3 regions of the Micromonospora sp. M61 genome follow, and region 3 is predicted to be linked to each of the others. Evidence: riboswitches for the same ligand, from Rfam matches in the RefSeq annotation. Region 3 holds a riboswitch; each other region holds the start of a gene.

Region 1 (3,272 bases), on a different contig from region 3:
TCGCCTGCGCGCGCAGGAGTGGCCCTCGTGCCCGCCGGCTGGTGGTGGTGTGTGCCATGGTGTGTGTCCTTCCTCGTTCGGACTCTCGAAATGGCATGTCAACCCTGTGATTCCAGCCGCCGGCGGCGGTACTGGTCGAAGTAGACGGCGGCCCAGATGATCAGGCCGACGATCACCTGCTGGTAGTGGATGCTGATGTCGAGCAGGACGGCGCCGTTGCGGACCAGGGCGATGAGGAACGCGCCGATGATGGTCCCGACGATCCGACCCTGGCCTCCGAAGAGGCTGGCCCCGCCGATGACCGCGGCGGCGATGACGTCGAGCTCCAGCGAGATCCCGTAGTTCGGCTGACCGGAGTTGACCCGGGAGGCCGCGATCATGCCGCCCAGACCGACCAGCACACCCGCCAGCACGTACACGCCGGTCAGGTGCCGACCGACCCGGATGCCCGACCGGCGTGCGGCCTCCAGATTGGAGCCCATCGCGTACGTGTACTGGCCGAAGCGGGTCTGGGAGAGCAGGAAGGCGACACCGACGGCGACCAGAACGGTGATCACCACGGCGAACGGAATGCCGACGATCTCCCCGTTGCCGAGCAGTTGGAAGGATCGGGGCAGGCCGTAGACGCCGACTGCCCCGGTGATGATGAAGACGAGCCCTCGTCCGACGGACATCGTTCCCAGCGTCGCGATGAACGGTGGGATCCGGGCCACGGTCACCAGCAGCCCGTTGAGCAGCCCGGCCAGTGCGCCGACGCCGATCGCGACCGCCGTCGCCGCCCAGAGTGGAAAGCCGAGGTCGCGTACGACCATCGCCCCCGCCACGCCGGCGAGCGCGGCGACCGATCCCACGGAGAGGTCGATGCCCTTCGTGATGATGACCATCGTCTGCGCCGTGGCGATGATGGCGATCACCGCGGTCTGCGCACCGATGTTGAAGAGGTTGTCCGCGGTCAGGAAGTAGGGACTGGCGAAACTCAACACGATGAACAGCACGACGAGCGCGGTGGCGGCGGTCAGCTCGGAGACGGCGTGGGAGATCCGTTCCCGGAACCAGTCGCTGGGCGTGCCGTGCTGCGTGCCGGTGGTTGCCTCGACGGTGCTCATCGTCGGCCCTGACCTCCCCAAGCGTGGCGCCGCACGCGACGGGAGAGCCGTCGGCGAGCGGAGCACCGGTGACCGGCCGAGCCTCCTCGGCAGGGAGAGACGGACTCGGGGCCCGCACCACCCATCGAGATAGGTCGGATGTTTCCCTTGATCAGGCGTTACCATGCCATGCACGTACGTGTGTTGCCAAGGTCTTGCGACCATGTTTTGCCGTCGGTACGCGAGCCTTCGGAGCCCGACGTCCGACCAGAGCGGCATGATCTGTTGTCGATGGCCGCCCCGCGAGCCAACGAACCACAATCCGATTGTTATCGATAACATGCTATGCCTTCGCCGCCCGCCGCGCTCGCCTCGTTCCGACTCAGCCGGTGCATGAGGCGGCGAGCAGACACACCGGCCGGTCCGAGCCGAAAATCAGCCGGCCCGGGCCGATCGCTGTCGAGCGCGTGCTCGACAGCGGGCCGCGGTTCCACAGTCGTCCAGACCGCGCCGTCCACCCGGCCACCGGCTCGGAGAGCTTCGCCGTGACGTCGGGTTCGGTGGCGGCGGACGATGCCCGCCGCCACCGATCTGGTTTTGATCTGACGAATCGGGCGGCGCTGAGTCCTCGGGCGCAGGTGCCTCACCCACTGCGGGGCCGGGTTGACCGCCTGCGGCGGCACCGATACCGTCGACCCACTATCTGCGGCGACGCGAGGGAAGCCGGTGTGATTCCGGCGCGGTCGCGCCACTGTGAGCGGTTTCCCCCACCTCAAAATGGGGCCCGCGAGCCAGGACGCTCGGTCGTCCGCAGCCTTGCAATGGGGACGCGTCATCCCCGGGGAGGTTCGTGATCATATGTCCAGCTCCACGTCCAGCCAGCCGTTGGTGAATCCCGCTGGCACCACGCGTCTTCTGTGGACGGTCCTGGCGACCGTCGTCGCGCTCACCCTGCTGGCCTACCTCGTCGCGTTCGACCAGGGTGCGGTGTCGCGCAGCGGGACGTACCTGCACGAGCTCATGCACGACGGCCGGCACCTGCTCGGTGTTCCGTGCCACTGAACGCCACCACCGCTCCCCCGTTCCTCGCCGTCCTCGTCCGCGGCCTGCTCGCCGGCCTGATCGCTGGCCTGCTCGCCGGGACGTTCGCCTACGTCGCCGGCGAACCGCACGTCGAGGCCGCCATCGCTATCGAGGAGGCGGCCTCGCACGCCGGACCCGCCACTGGCGGGCACCAGCACGACGAGGCAGTGGTCACCCGGAGCGGCCAGCGCGGCGGGCTCTTCCTGGCCACCGCACTGTTCGGCGCCGCGATGGGCGGTCTGCTGGCCACGGCGTACGTCCTGCTGGCCCGTCGACGACGGACCGACGACGACGGGCGCTCCGGCCTGCTGCTGGCCGGTGCGGCGCTGCTCGGCGCGGTGATCGTGCCGTTCCTCAAGTACCCGGCGAACCCGCCGGCGGTCGGCGACCCGGCCACCATCAACCAACGCACCGCCACCTACCTGCTGATGGTGGTGCTCGGTCTGGTGGCCGTGTGGGCGGGCTCGCTGGGCTACCGGTCAGTCGGCGCGCAGGCGCCACTGTGGCAACGCGTCGCCGCGGCCGTCGGCGGTTTCCTGCTGGTCACCGTCGCGTCCTACGTGGTGCTTCCGTCGTTCCAGGAGGTCCCCACCGACTTCCCCGCGACGCTGCTGTGGAACTTTCGACTGGCCTCCCTCGGCACCCAGGTGGTGCTCTGGACCGGGATCGGCCTGCTGTTCGCGGCCCTGATGCACCACGATAGACACCGGCGGGCCGCCGCCGCGCTGCCCAGCACGTGACCGCCACCAGCCTCCGGCTGGTCGCCCACGGTCACACCGCCGCCCTGCGCCGGGCCCGCTTCGGCGGACCCGACGACGGCCTGGACGAGGGCGGTCTGCGCGCCACCCTCGCCCAGGCCCACGCGGATCCGGACCGGCGTGGGCACCTCGGCATGCACGACACCTGCCTGTGCAGCCCAGCGGTGGCGGCCCGGCAGACCGCCGCCGCCTTCGGTCTGCTGCCGACGATCGAGACGGCGTTGGCCGACTGCGACTACGGCGACTGGTCCGGACGGTCGCTTGAGGAGATCGCCGGCACGCATCCGCAGGCGCTACACGACTGGTTGTCCGCACCGAAGTCGGCACCGCACCGCGGTGAGTCCGT
Region 2 (3,272 bases), on a different contig from region 3:
GCGCGACCGACTCCTGACGCATCCGGGTGGAGTAGCCGGGCTGGCTGGGCAGGACGTAGCCGCTGCCCGAGCCGGTGTCCCGGACGACGCACGGGTCGGTGAAGTGCTCGTGCAGGTGGTCGACGAACTCGGTGACCCGGTCGGTGAGATCCCCGGAGATCGCGACGTAGTCGAGCACCGACACGTGTTGGACCATCTCGCAGAGCCCGACTCCGCCGGCGTGGGGGCACACCGGCACGTCGAACTTCGCGGCGAGGAGCAGCACGGCGACGATCTCGTTGATGCTGGCCAGCCGACCGGTGTCCAGCTGGCAGAAGTCGATGGCCCCGGCCTGGAACAGCTGCTTGAACATCACCCGGTTGTGACAGTGCTCGCCGGTGGCCACGCCGATGGGAGCGACAGCGCGGCGGATGGCCGCGTGGCCCAGGATGTCGTCGGGACTGGTCGGCTCCTCGATCCACAGGGGTGTGAACTGGGCGAGGGCGTTGACCCACTCGATGGCCTGACCGACGTCCCAGACCTGGTTGGCGTCGATCATCAGGTTGCGGTGCGGGCCGAGGATCTCCCGGGCGATGCCGCAGCGGCGGATGTCGTCGTCGAGGTTGGCGCCCACCTTGAGCTTGACGTACCCGTAGCCGGCGTCCACCGCCTCCTGGCAGAGCCGGCGCAGCTTGTCGTCGCCGTAGCCGAGCCAGCCGGCCGAGGTGGTGTAGGCGGGGTAGCCGGTGCGGTCGAGCTCGGCGAGGCGGTCGGCCCTGGTGCTCTCCTTGGCCCGCAGGATGGCCAGTGCCTCGTCCCGGGTCAGCGCGTCGGACAGGTAGCGCAGGTCCGCGATGTCGACGAGTTGCTCGGGGGACATGTCGACGAGCAGTCGCCACAGCGGCTTCCCGGCGAGCCGGGCGACCAGGTCCCATGAGGCGTTCAACACGGCGGCGAGGGAGAGGTGGACGACGCCCTTCTCCGGCCCGAGCCACCGCAGTTGGCTGTCGGAGGTGAGGAGTCGGTAGACCGCGCCCATGTCCGTGGCCATCGTCGCCACGTCCAGGCCGACCAGAAGCTGCGCCTGGTGCACCGCGGCGGCGGCGACGATGTCGTTGCCTCGACCGATGGTGAAAGTCAGCCCGTGACCCGCGAGCGGCACGCCCACGCTGTCGACACCGTCGGTGTGCAGGATGACGTACGCCGCCGAGTAGTCGCCGTCCTTGTTCATGGCGTCGGACCCGTCGGCGGTCAGTGAGGTGGGAAAACGGACGTCCTCGACGGTGACGGCGGTGATCTGCGGCATGCGCTCCTCGCCCGGCTAGGCAAAAGATCGGATGATCACCCGGAGTATACGGAGGGCGGTTCTGACGCGTCAACGACCTTGATCCACCCTGAAGGACGGACATCCATCGTCTCGGGGCCGTCGAGCCTGGTCAATGTCCGAACCTGATCCACTGTGCCCATTGGCGCGATACATCAAATCTTTGCCGGTGTCGGCGGCCCGTGGGTCGCGTCGTGCCGTCAGTCGCACCGCCTGCGGCTGCTGCTGCCATCGACGCGCCTCGCCGGCCGGGACGAACCCGCCCCGGTGTGGCTGGTGATCACCGTCACCGGCCCGGCCGCGACACGCCGGGACCGACATGTGGGGTGTGACAACGCCTGCATCCCTATATATGGTGTCGAGCGCAGCTGGTTCGACCGCTCATCCGGTGCGGTCGAGGCAAGAGGGAACCCGGTGGAAATCCGGGACTGTCCCGCAGCGGTGAGTGGGAACGACCGCCGTCATCAGCACTGGGCCACCAAGCGGCCTGGGAAGCGACGGCCAGTAGGAGACCGGCCAGCCCGGTTGTGCCCACGAGTCCGAAGACCTGCCAGCGCGCCGCGTACCCGCACCCGGGTGGGCGGCGGTCCGAGGCCGCGTGGGACGGCTGACGCCACCTGACCCACGCCGTGCCGGCGTGGCGTCCGTCGGTGTCTGTCTCCTCGCGTCCGGACCACCAGGTCTCGAACTCCGAGGAGCGAGTGGTGACAGTCACCGAGGTAGTCCCCGTCAGCGGCGACGCGACAGTGCGGCGGACGCCGATGCAGGTCCGCAAGCGCAACGGCGCCACCGAACCCGTGGACGTGAACAAGATCGTCCGGGCGGTCGAGCGGTGGGCCGACGACCTGACCGATGTCGATCCGATGCGCGTCGCCACCCGCACCATCAGCGGCCTGTACGACGGCGCGACGACGGCAGAGCTGGACCGGCTGTCCATCCAGACCGCGGCCGAGATGATCGGCGAGGAGCCGCAATACTCGCGCCTCGCCGCCCGGCTGCTGGCCGGTTACGTCGACAAGGAGGTGCGTCGGCAGGGCATCACCTCGTTCAGCGCGGCGATCCGGGTCGGCCACGCCGAGGGCCTGATCGGAGACGACACCGCCGCGTTCGTCGCCGCACACGCCACGATGCTCGACGCCGCCGTCGATCCGGACGGCGACCGGCGATTCGAGTACTTCGGCCTGCGTACGGTGGCCGACCGGTACCTGCTGCGCCACCCCACCAGCAGGCTGGTGCTGGAGACCCCGCAGTACTGGCTGCTGCGGGTGGCCTGTGGTCTGTCCACCACGCCCGACGAGGCGACCGGCTTCTACCGGCTGATGTCCAGCCTGGCCTACCTGCCCAGCTCGCCGACCCTGTTCAACTCCGGCACCCGGCACACCCAGATGTCCTCCTGCTATCTGGTCGACTCCCCGCTCGACGAATTGGACTCGATCTACCAGCGGTACGCCCAGGTCGCCAACCTGTCCAAGTTCGCCGGCGGCATCGGCATCGCGTACTCCCGGGTCCGGTCCCGGGGCGCGCTGATCCGCGGCACCAACGGGCAGTCCAACGGGATCGTGCCGTGGCTGCGCACGCTGGACGCGAGCGTCGCCGCGGTCAACCAGGGTGGCCGGCGCAAGGGCGCGGCCTGCGTCTACCTGGAGCCGTGGCACCCGGACATCGAGGAGTTCCTGCAACTGCGCGACAACACCGGCGAGGACGCCCGACGCACCCACAACCTGAACCTCGCCAACTGGGTCCCCGACGAGTTCATGCGCCGGGTCGAGGCCGACGAGATGTGGTCGCTGTTCGACCCGCACGAGGTGCCCGAGCTGCCCGACCTGTGGGGTGAGCGGTTCGACGCCGCATACCGCGAGGCCGAGGCGCAGGGCCGCTACGTGCGGCAGGTCCCGGCCAGGGAGCTGTACGGGAAGATGATGCGGACCCTGGCCCAGACCGGCAACGGGTGGATGACCTTCAAGGACGC
Region 3 (3,272 bases):
TCACCACGGCGTGCGCCCGGCGCTTGGCCTGGGTGCCCTCGCCGGGGTCGTTGACGATGAACGGGTAGACCAGCGGCAGGTCGGCGAGGACCGCGTCGGGCGCGCAGTCGGCGGCCAGTCCGAGGCCCTTGCCGGGCAGCCATTCGAGGGTGCCGTGTTTGCCCAGGTGCACCACGGCGTCCGCGCCGAAGCCGCCGTCGGCGACCGGGGCCGCCAGCCAGCGGTACGCGGCCAGATAGTGGTGACTCGGCGGCAGGTCCGGGTCGTGGTAGATGGCGATCGGGTTCTCCCCGAAGCCGCGGGGCGGCTGGATGAGCAGCACCACGTTGCCGAAGCGCAGCCCGGCGAGCACGATGTCGCCGCTCTCGGTGTAGAGCTGGCCGGGCGGCTCACCCCAGTGTTCCCGCATCCGTTCGCGCAGCTCGGTCGGGACCTGGTCGAACCAGCGCCGGTACGTCGGCCCCGGTATCCGGGCCTCGGCGGCGGCCAACTGCTCCGGGGTGAGCCATTCCACGTCGTGACCGCCGGCGGCGATCAGCGCGTGGATCAGCGCGTCGCCGTCCTCGGGCGGTGGAGCGTCACCCAGGTCGTAACCCGCCTCGGCTAGTGCGGCGAACAGGCGGACCGCCGAGACCGGGGTGTCCAGCCCGACGGCGTTGCCGACCCGGGAGTGCTTGGTCGGGTACGAGCTGAGGACGACGGCGACCCGCTTGTCGGCGTTGGGCACGTACCGTATCCGGGCGTGGCGCACGGCGATCCCGGCGACCCGGGCGGCCCGCTCGGCGTCGGCGGCATAGACCGAGAGCCCGTCGGCGTCGATCCGCTTGAACGAGAACGGCACGCTGACGATCCGGCCGTCGAACTCGGGGATGGCCACCTGCATCGCCGCGTCCAACGGGGACAGTCCGGCGTCGCTGCCGGCCCACTGCTCACGGGTGCTGGTCAGGCAGAGCGCCTGGATGATCGGCACGTCCAGGGCGGCCAGGGCGCCCACGTCCCAGGCGTCCTCGTCGCCGCCCCCGGACGCGTCCGCGGCGACCGCGCCGCCGGCCGCGAGCACGGTGACCAGCAGCGCGTCGCAGCGGGCGAAGAGCCCGAGCGGGCCCGCGCCCGTGGTCAGGCCCCGCAGCGAGCCGCAGAAGATCGGCAGCGGGTTGCCGCCGGCTTTGTGGACCGCGTCCGCGAGCACGTCGACGAAACCGGTGTTGCCGGCGAGCGCGTGCGCCCGGTAGAAGACGATCCCCACTGTGGGCCGGTCCGGGTCGGCGGGGTGTTCGCCGTGCACGCCGTACGCCGGGGTCGGTGCGGGCGGGGCGAACCCCTCGCCGGTGAGCAGCACCGTGTCGGAGAGGAACCGGGCCAACTGCGCGAGGTTGTCCGGGCCGCCCTCCACCAGGTAGGCCAGCGCCTGGGTGACGACCCCGGACGGCACTGTGGAGATGGCCATCAGCTCCGCGTCGGGCAGCGTCTCGCCGCCCAGCACGACCGTCGGCACGCCGGTGGCGAGCACCGCGGCGAGGCCGTCCGGCCAGGCCTGTCGGCCGCCGAGCAGGCGTACGACGACGAGGTCGACCCCGTTGAGCAGGGCGGGCACCTCGTCGGCGGCGACCCGGGCGGGGTTGGCCAGCAGGTAGTCGGCGCCGCTGGCGCGGGCGGCCAGCAGATCGGTGTCGGCGGTGGAGAGCAGCAGGATGCGCACGGCAGGCTCCGGAGAGTGACGCCCTGGCCGCCACGGAGGCGACCTGGACGAAGCGGGTGGGTGCGGCGTCAGCCGGCACGACGGCGCGGCCGGCTCGCCGACGCGGACGTCGGGGCCGGTCAGCGCCGGGCGCTCAGCTCAGCGGGCCCGGTGGTCGACGCGGGCGACCTGGAGCACGCCGACGAGGCCGGCCCGGAGCATGCTGGTCCGGCCGGTCGTGGGTGCGGTGTGGCGTCCGCGATGCGGGTCATGACGATGATCGTCGATGAATGAGACGCCGTGCGCCATCGGGTCCTCCTCGGGTGTCCACGCCCTGGGGTACGTCCCGACGGCCGAAGTATCCTGGCTTCCGGATCGACGCTCTCCCCCGGCCTTCCAACCGCAGACACACGGCCGTGACTCACGAGGGGGGATCGCTCCCCGGTGACAGTGGCGGGACCGCGTCGGAATCGCACCGACTTCCTTCACTGCCGTCAGGCCGCGAATGCTGCCACACCGCCGCGCCGCCGGTCAACGCCGACCCCGGCGCTGTCAAGCGGGTGCCAATCATCGGTTTCCACCGATTGGTGCGACCTCGAATCCGCACGCCGTAATGCCCCGGGTCAATGCGCGACGCCCTTTGCTCTGCTTACCTATGTGCACCAGTGACGCTCCGTGTCTGGTGCAGATAGGTAAGCAGAGCAAAGGGAGGTAGCACCTACCCTGGCCTGCGCCGATCGTCCGAGGGTGCGGTGGCATGCGGCACCCTCACCTAGGATCGGCGACCACCGGAGCAGCGTCCGCGATCAATCCCGGGAGTCGATCACCATCGTCGCCATGCGATTCCACCACCTCGCCGGCCGTGTCTGGTTCTGCCCAGGCGATCCGGACCCGGAGGCGGTCCAGGCCGGCGTCGCCGTCGTGGCCGACGAGCGCGGCAGTGTGATGATCGACGCCGAGTCGATGACGCTTGAGCAGGCCCGCTCAGCCGTCGAGGCCGCCTGAACAGACGAGCCTCAGCGGGCGTGCCGTTCCGGGTGGGCCCGGCTCCAGGTGCGCATCCGTTCCGGGTAGCCGGTGCGCGCCGCCTCGTACAGCGGCACCGCGTGCTTGCGGGCGATGGACCCCGCCGCCCGCGGCGTGCCGGTACGACGACGGATCCACTCGCCGTCGTGGGCGATCGCCACCACTGTGGTGTCCGTCGCGGTGGTCTCCGGCTCCAGGTAGAACTCCACCCCCCGCCGGCTGGCGACGAACTCCTCCAGCGCCGCGAGATCCTCGCGGGTCGCCTCCCGGTCCAGCTTCGTCGGGGTCGCCTCGGCACCCCGCGACCGGCGGTTGAACCAGCTCATGACCAGCTCCTCTCCTCGACGCCCCTCCAGTGCAGCACCGAATCCTGGCAATACGCTGCACGCCGGATGGGAGACAGCTGGCCCGCGTCGAAAGAGACGGGTGGAACCACCGGGGCGTACGCGGTGTCATGAGTGTGATCCGAACGGAGGCCTCCCCCTGGACGACGACGCTCTCGTCACCCGCGCTCGGGCCGGTGACCTGGAGGCGTACGACCTCCTGGTCGCCCGGCACACCGCGTCCG

The links. A riboswitch is a leader RNA that binds a small molecule or an ion and turns the genes downstream of it on or off. The one in region 3 is predicted to bind cobalamin.
Region 1: it holds a riboswitch for cobalamin, as region 3 does, so the genes downstream of both, KBX34_RS25175 (CbtB domain-containing protein) here and cobN (cobaltochelatase subunit CobN) in region 3, are expected to answer to the same signal.
Region 2: it holds a riboswitch for cobalamin, as region 3 does, so the genes downstream of both, KBX34_RS25205 (ribonucleoside-diphosphate reductase subunit alpha) here and cobN (cobaltochelatase subunit CobN) in region 3, are expected to answer to the same signal.

The regions. Positions count from the first base shown of each region.
Region 1 is NZ_JAGPYA010000052.1:7,085-10,356, reverse strand. It holds gene KBX34_RS25185 (ABC transporter substrate-binding protein) at 1-58, opposite strand, end outside; gene KBX34_RS25180 (ABC transporter permease) at 99-1,106, opposite strand; cobalamin riboswitch at 1,752-1,909, shown strand; gene KBX34_RS25175 (CbtB domain-containing protein) at 1,944-2,147, shown strand; gene KBX34_RS25170 (CbtA family protein) at 2,138-2,908, shown strand; gene KBX34_RS25165 (histidine phosphatase family protein) at 2,905-3,272, shown strand, end outside.
Region 2 is NZ_JAGPYA010000052.1:13,036-16,307, forward strand. It holds gene KBX34_RS25200 (enolase C-terminal domain-like protein) at 1-1,285, opposite strand, end outside; cobalamin riboswitch at 1,656-1,873, shown strand; gene KBX34_RS25205 (ribonucleoside-diphosphate reductase subunit alpha) at 2,065-3,272, shown strand, end outside.
Region 3 is NZ_JAGPYA010000011.1:108,707-111,978, forward strand. It holds gene cobN (cobaltochelatase subunit CobN) at 1-1,699, opposite strand, end outside; gene KBX34_RS08960 (hypothetical protein) at 1,760-1,972, shown strand; cobalamin riboswitch at 2,035-2,164, opposite strand; gene KBX34_RS08965 (hypothetical protein) at 2,516-2,683, shown strand; gene KBX34_RS08970 (hypothetical protein) at 2,695-3,030, opposite strand; gene KBX34_RS08975 (RNA polymerase sigma factor) at 3,131-3,272, shown strand, end outside.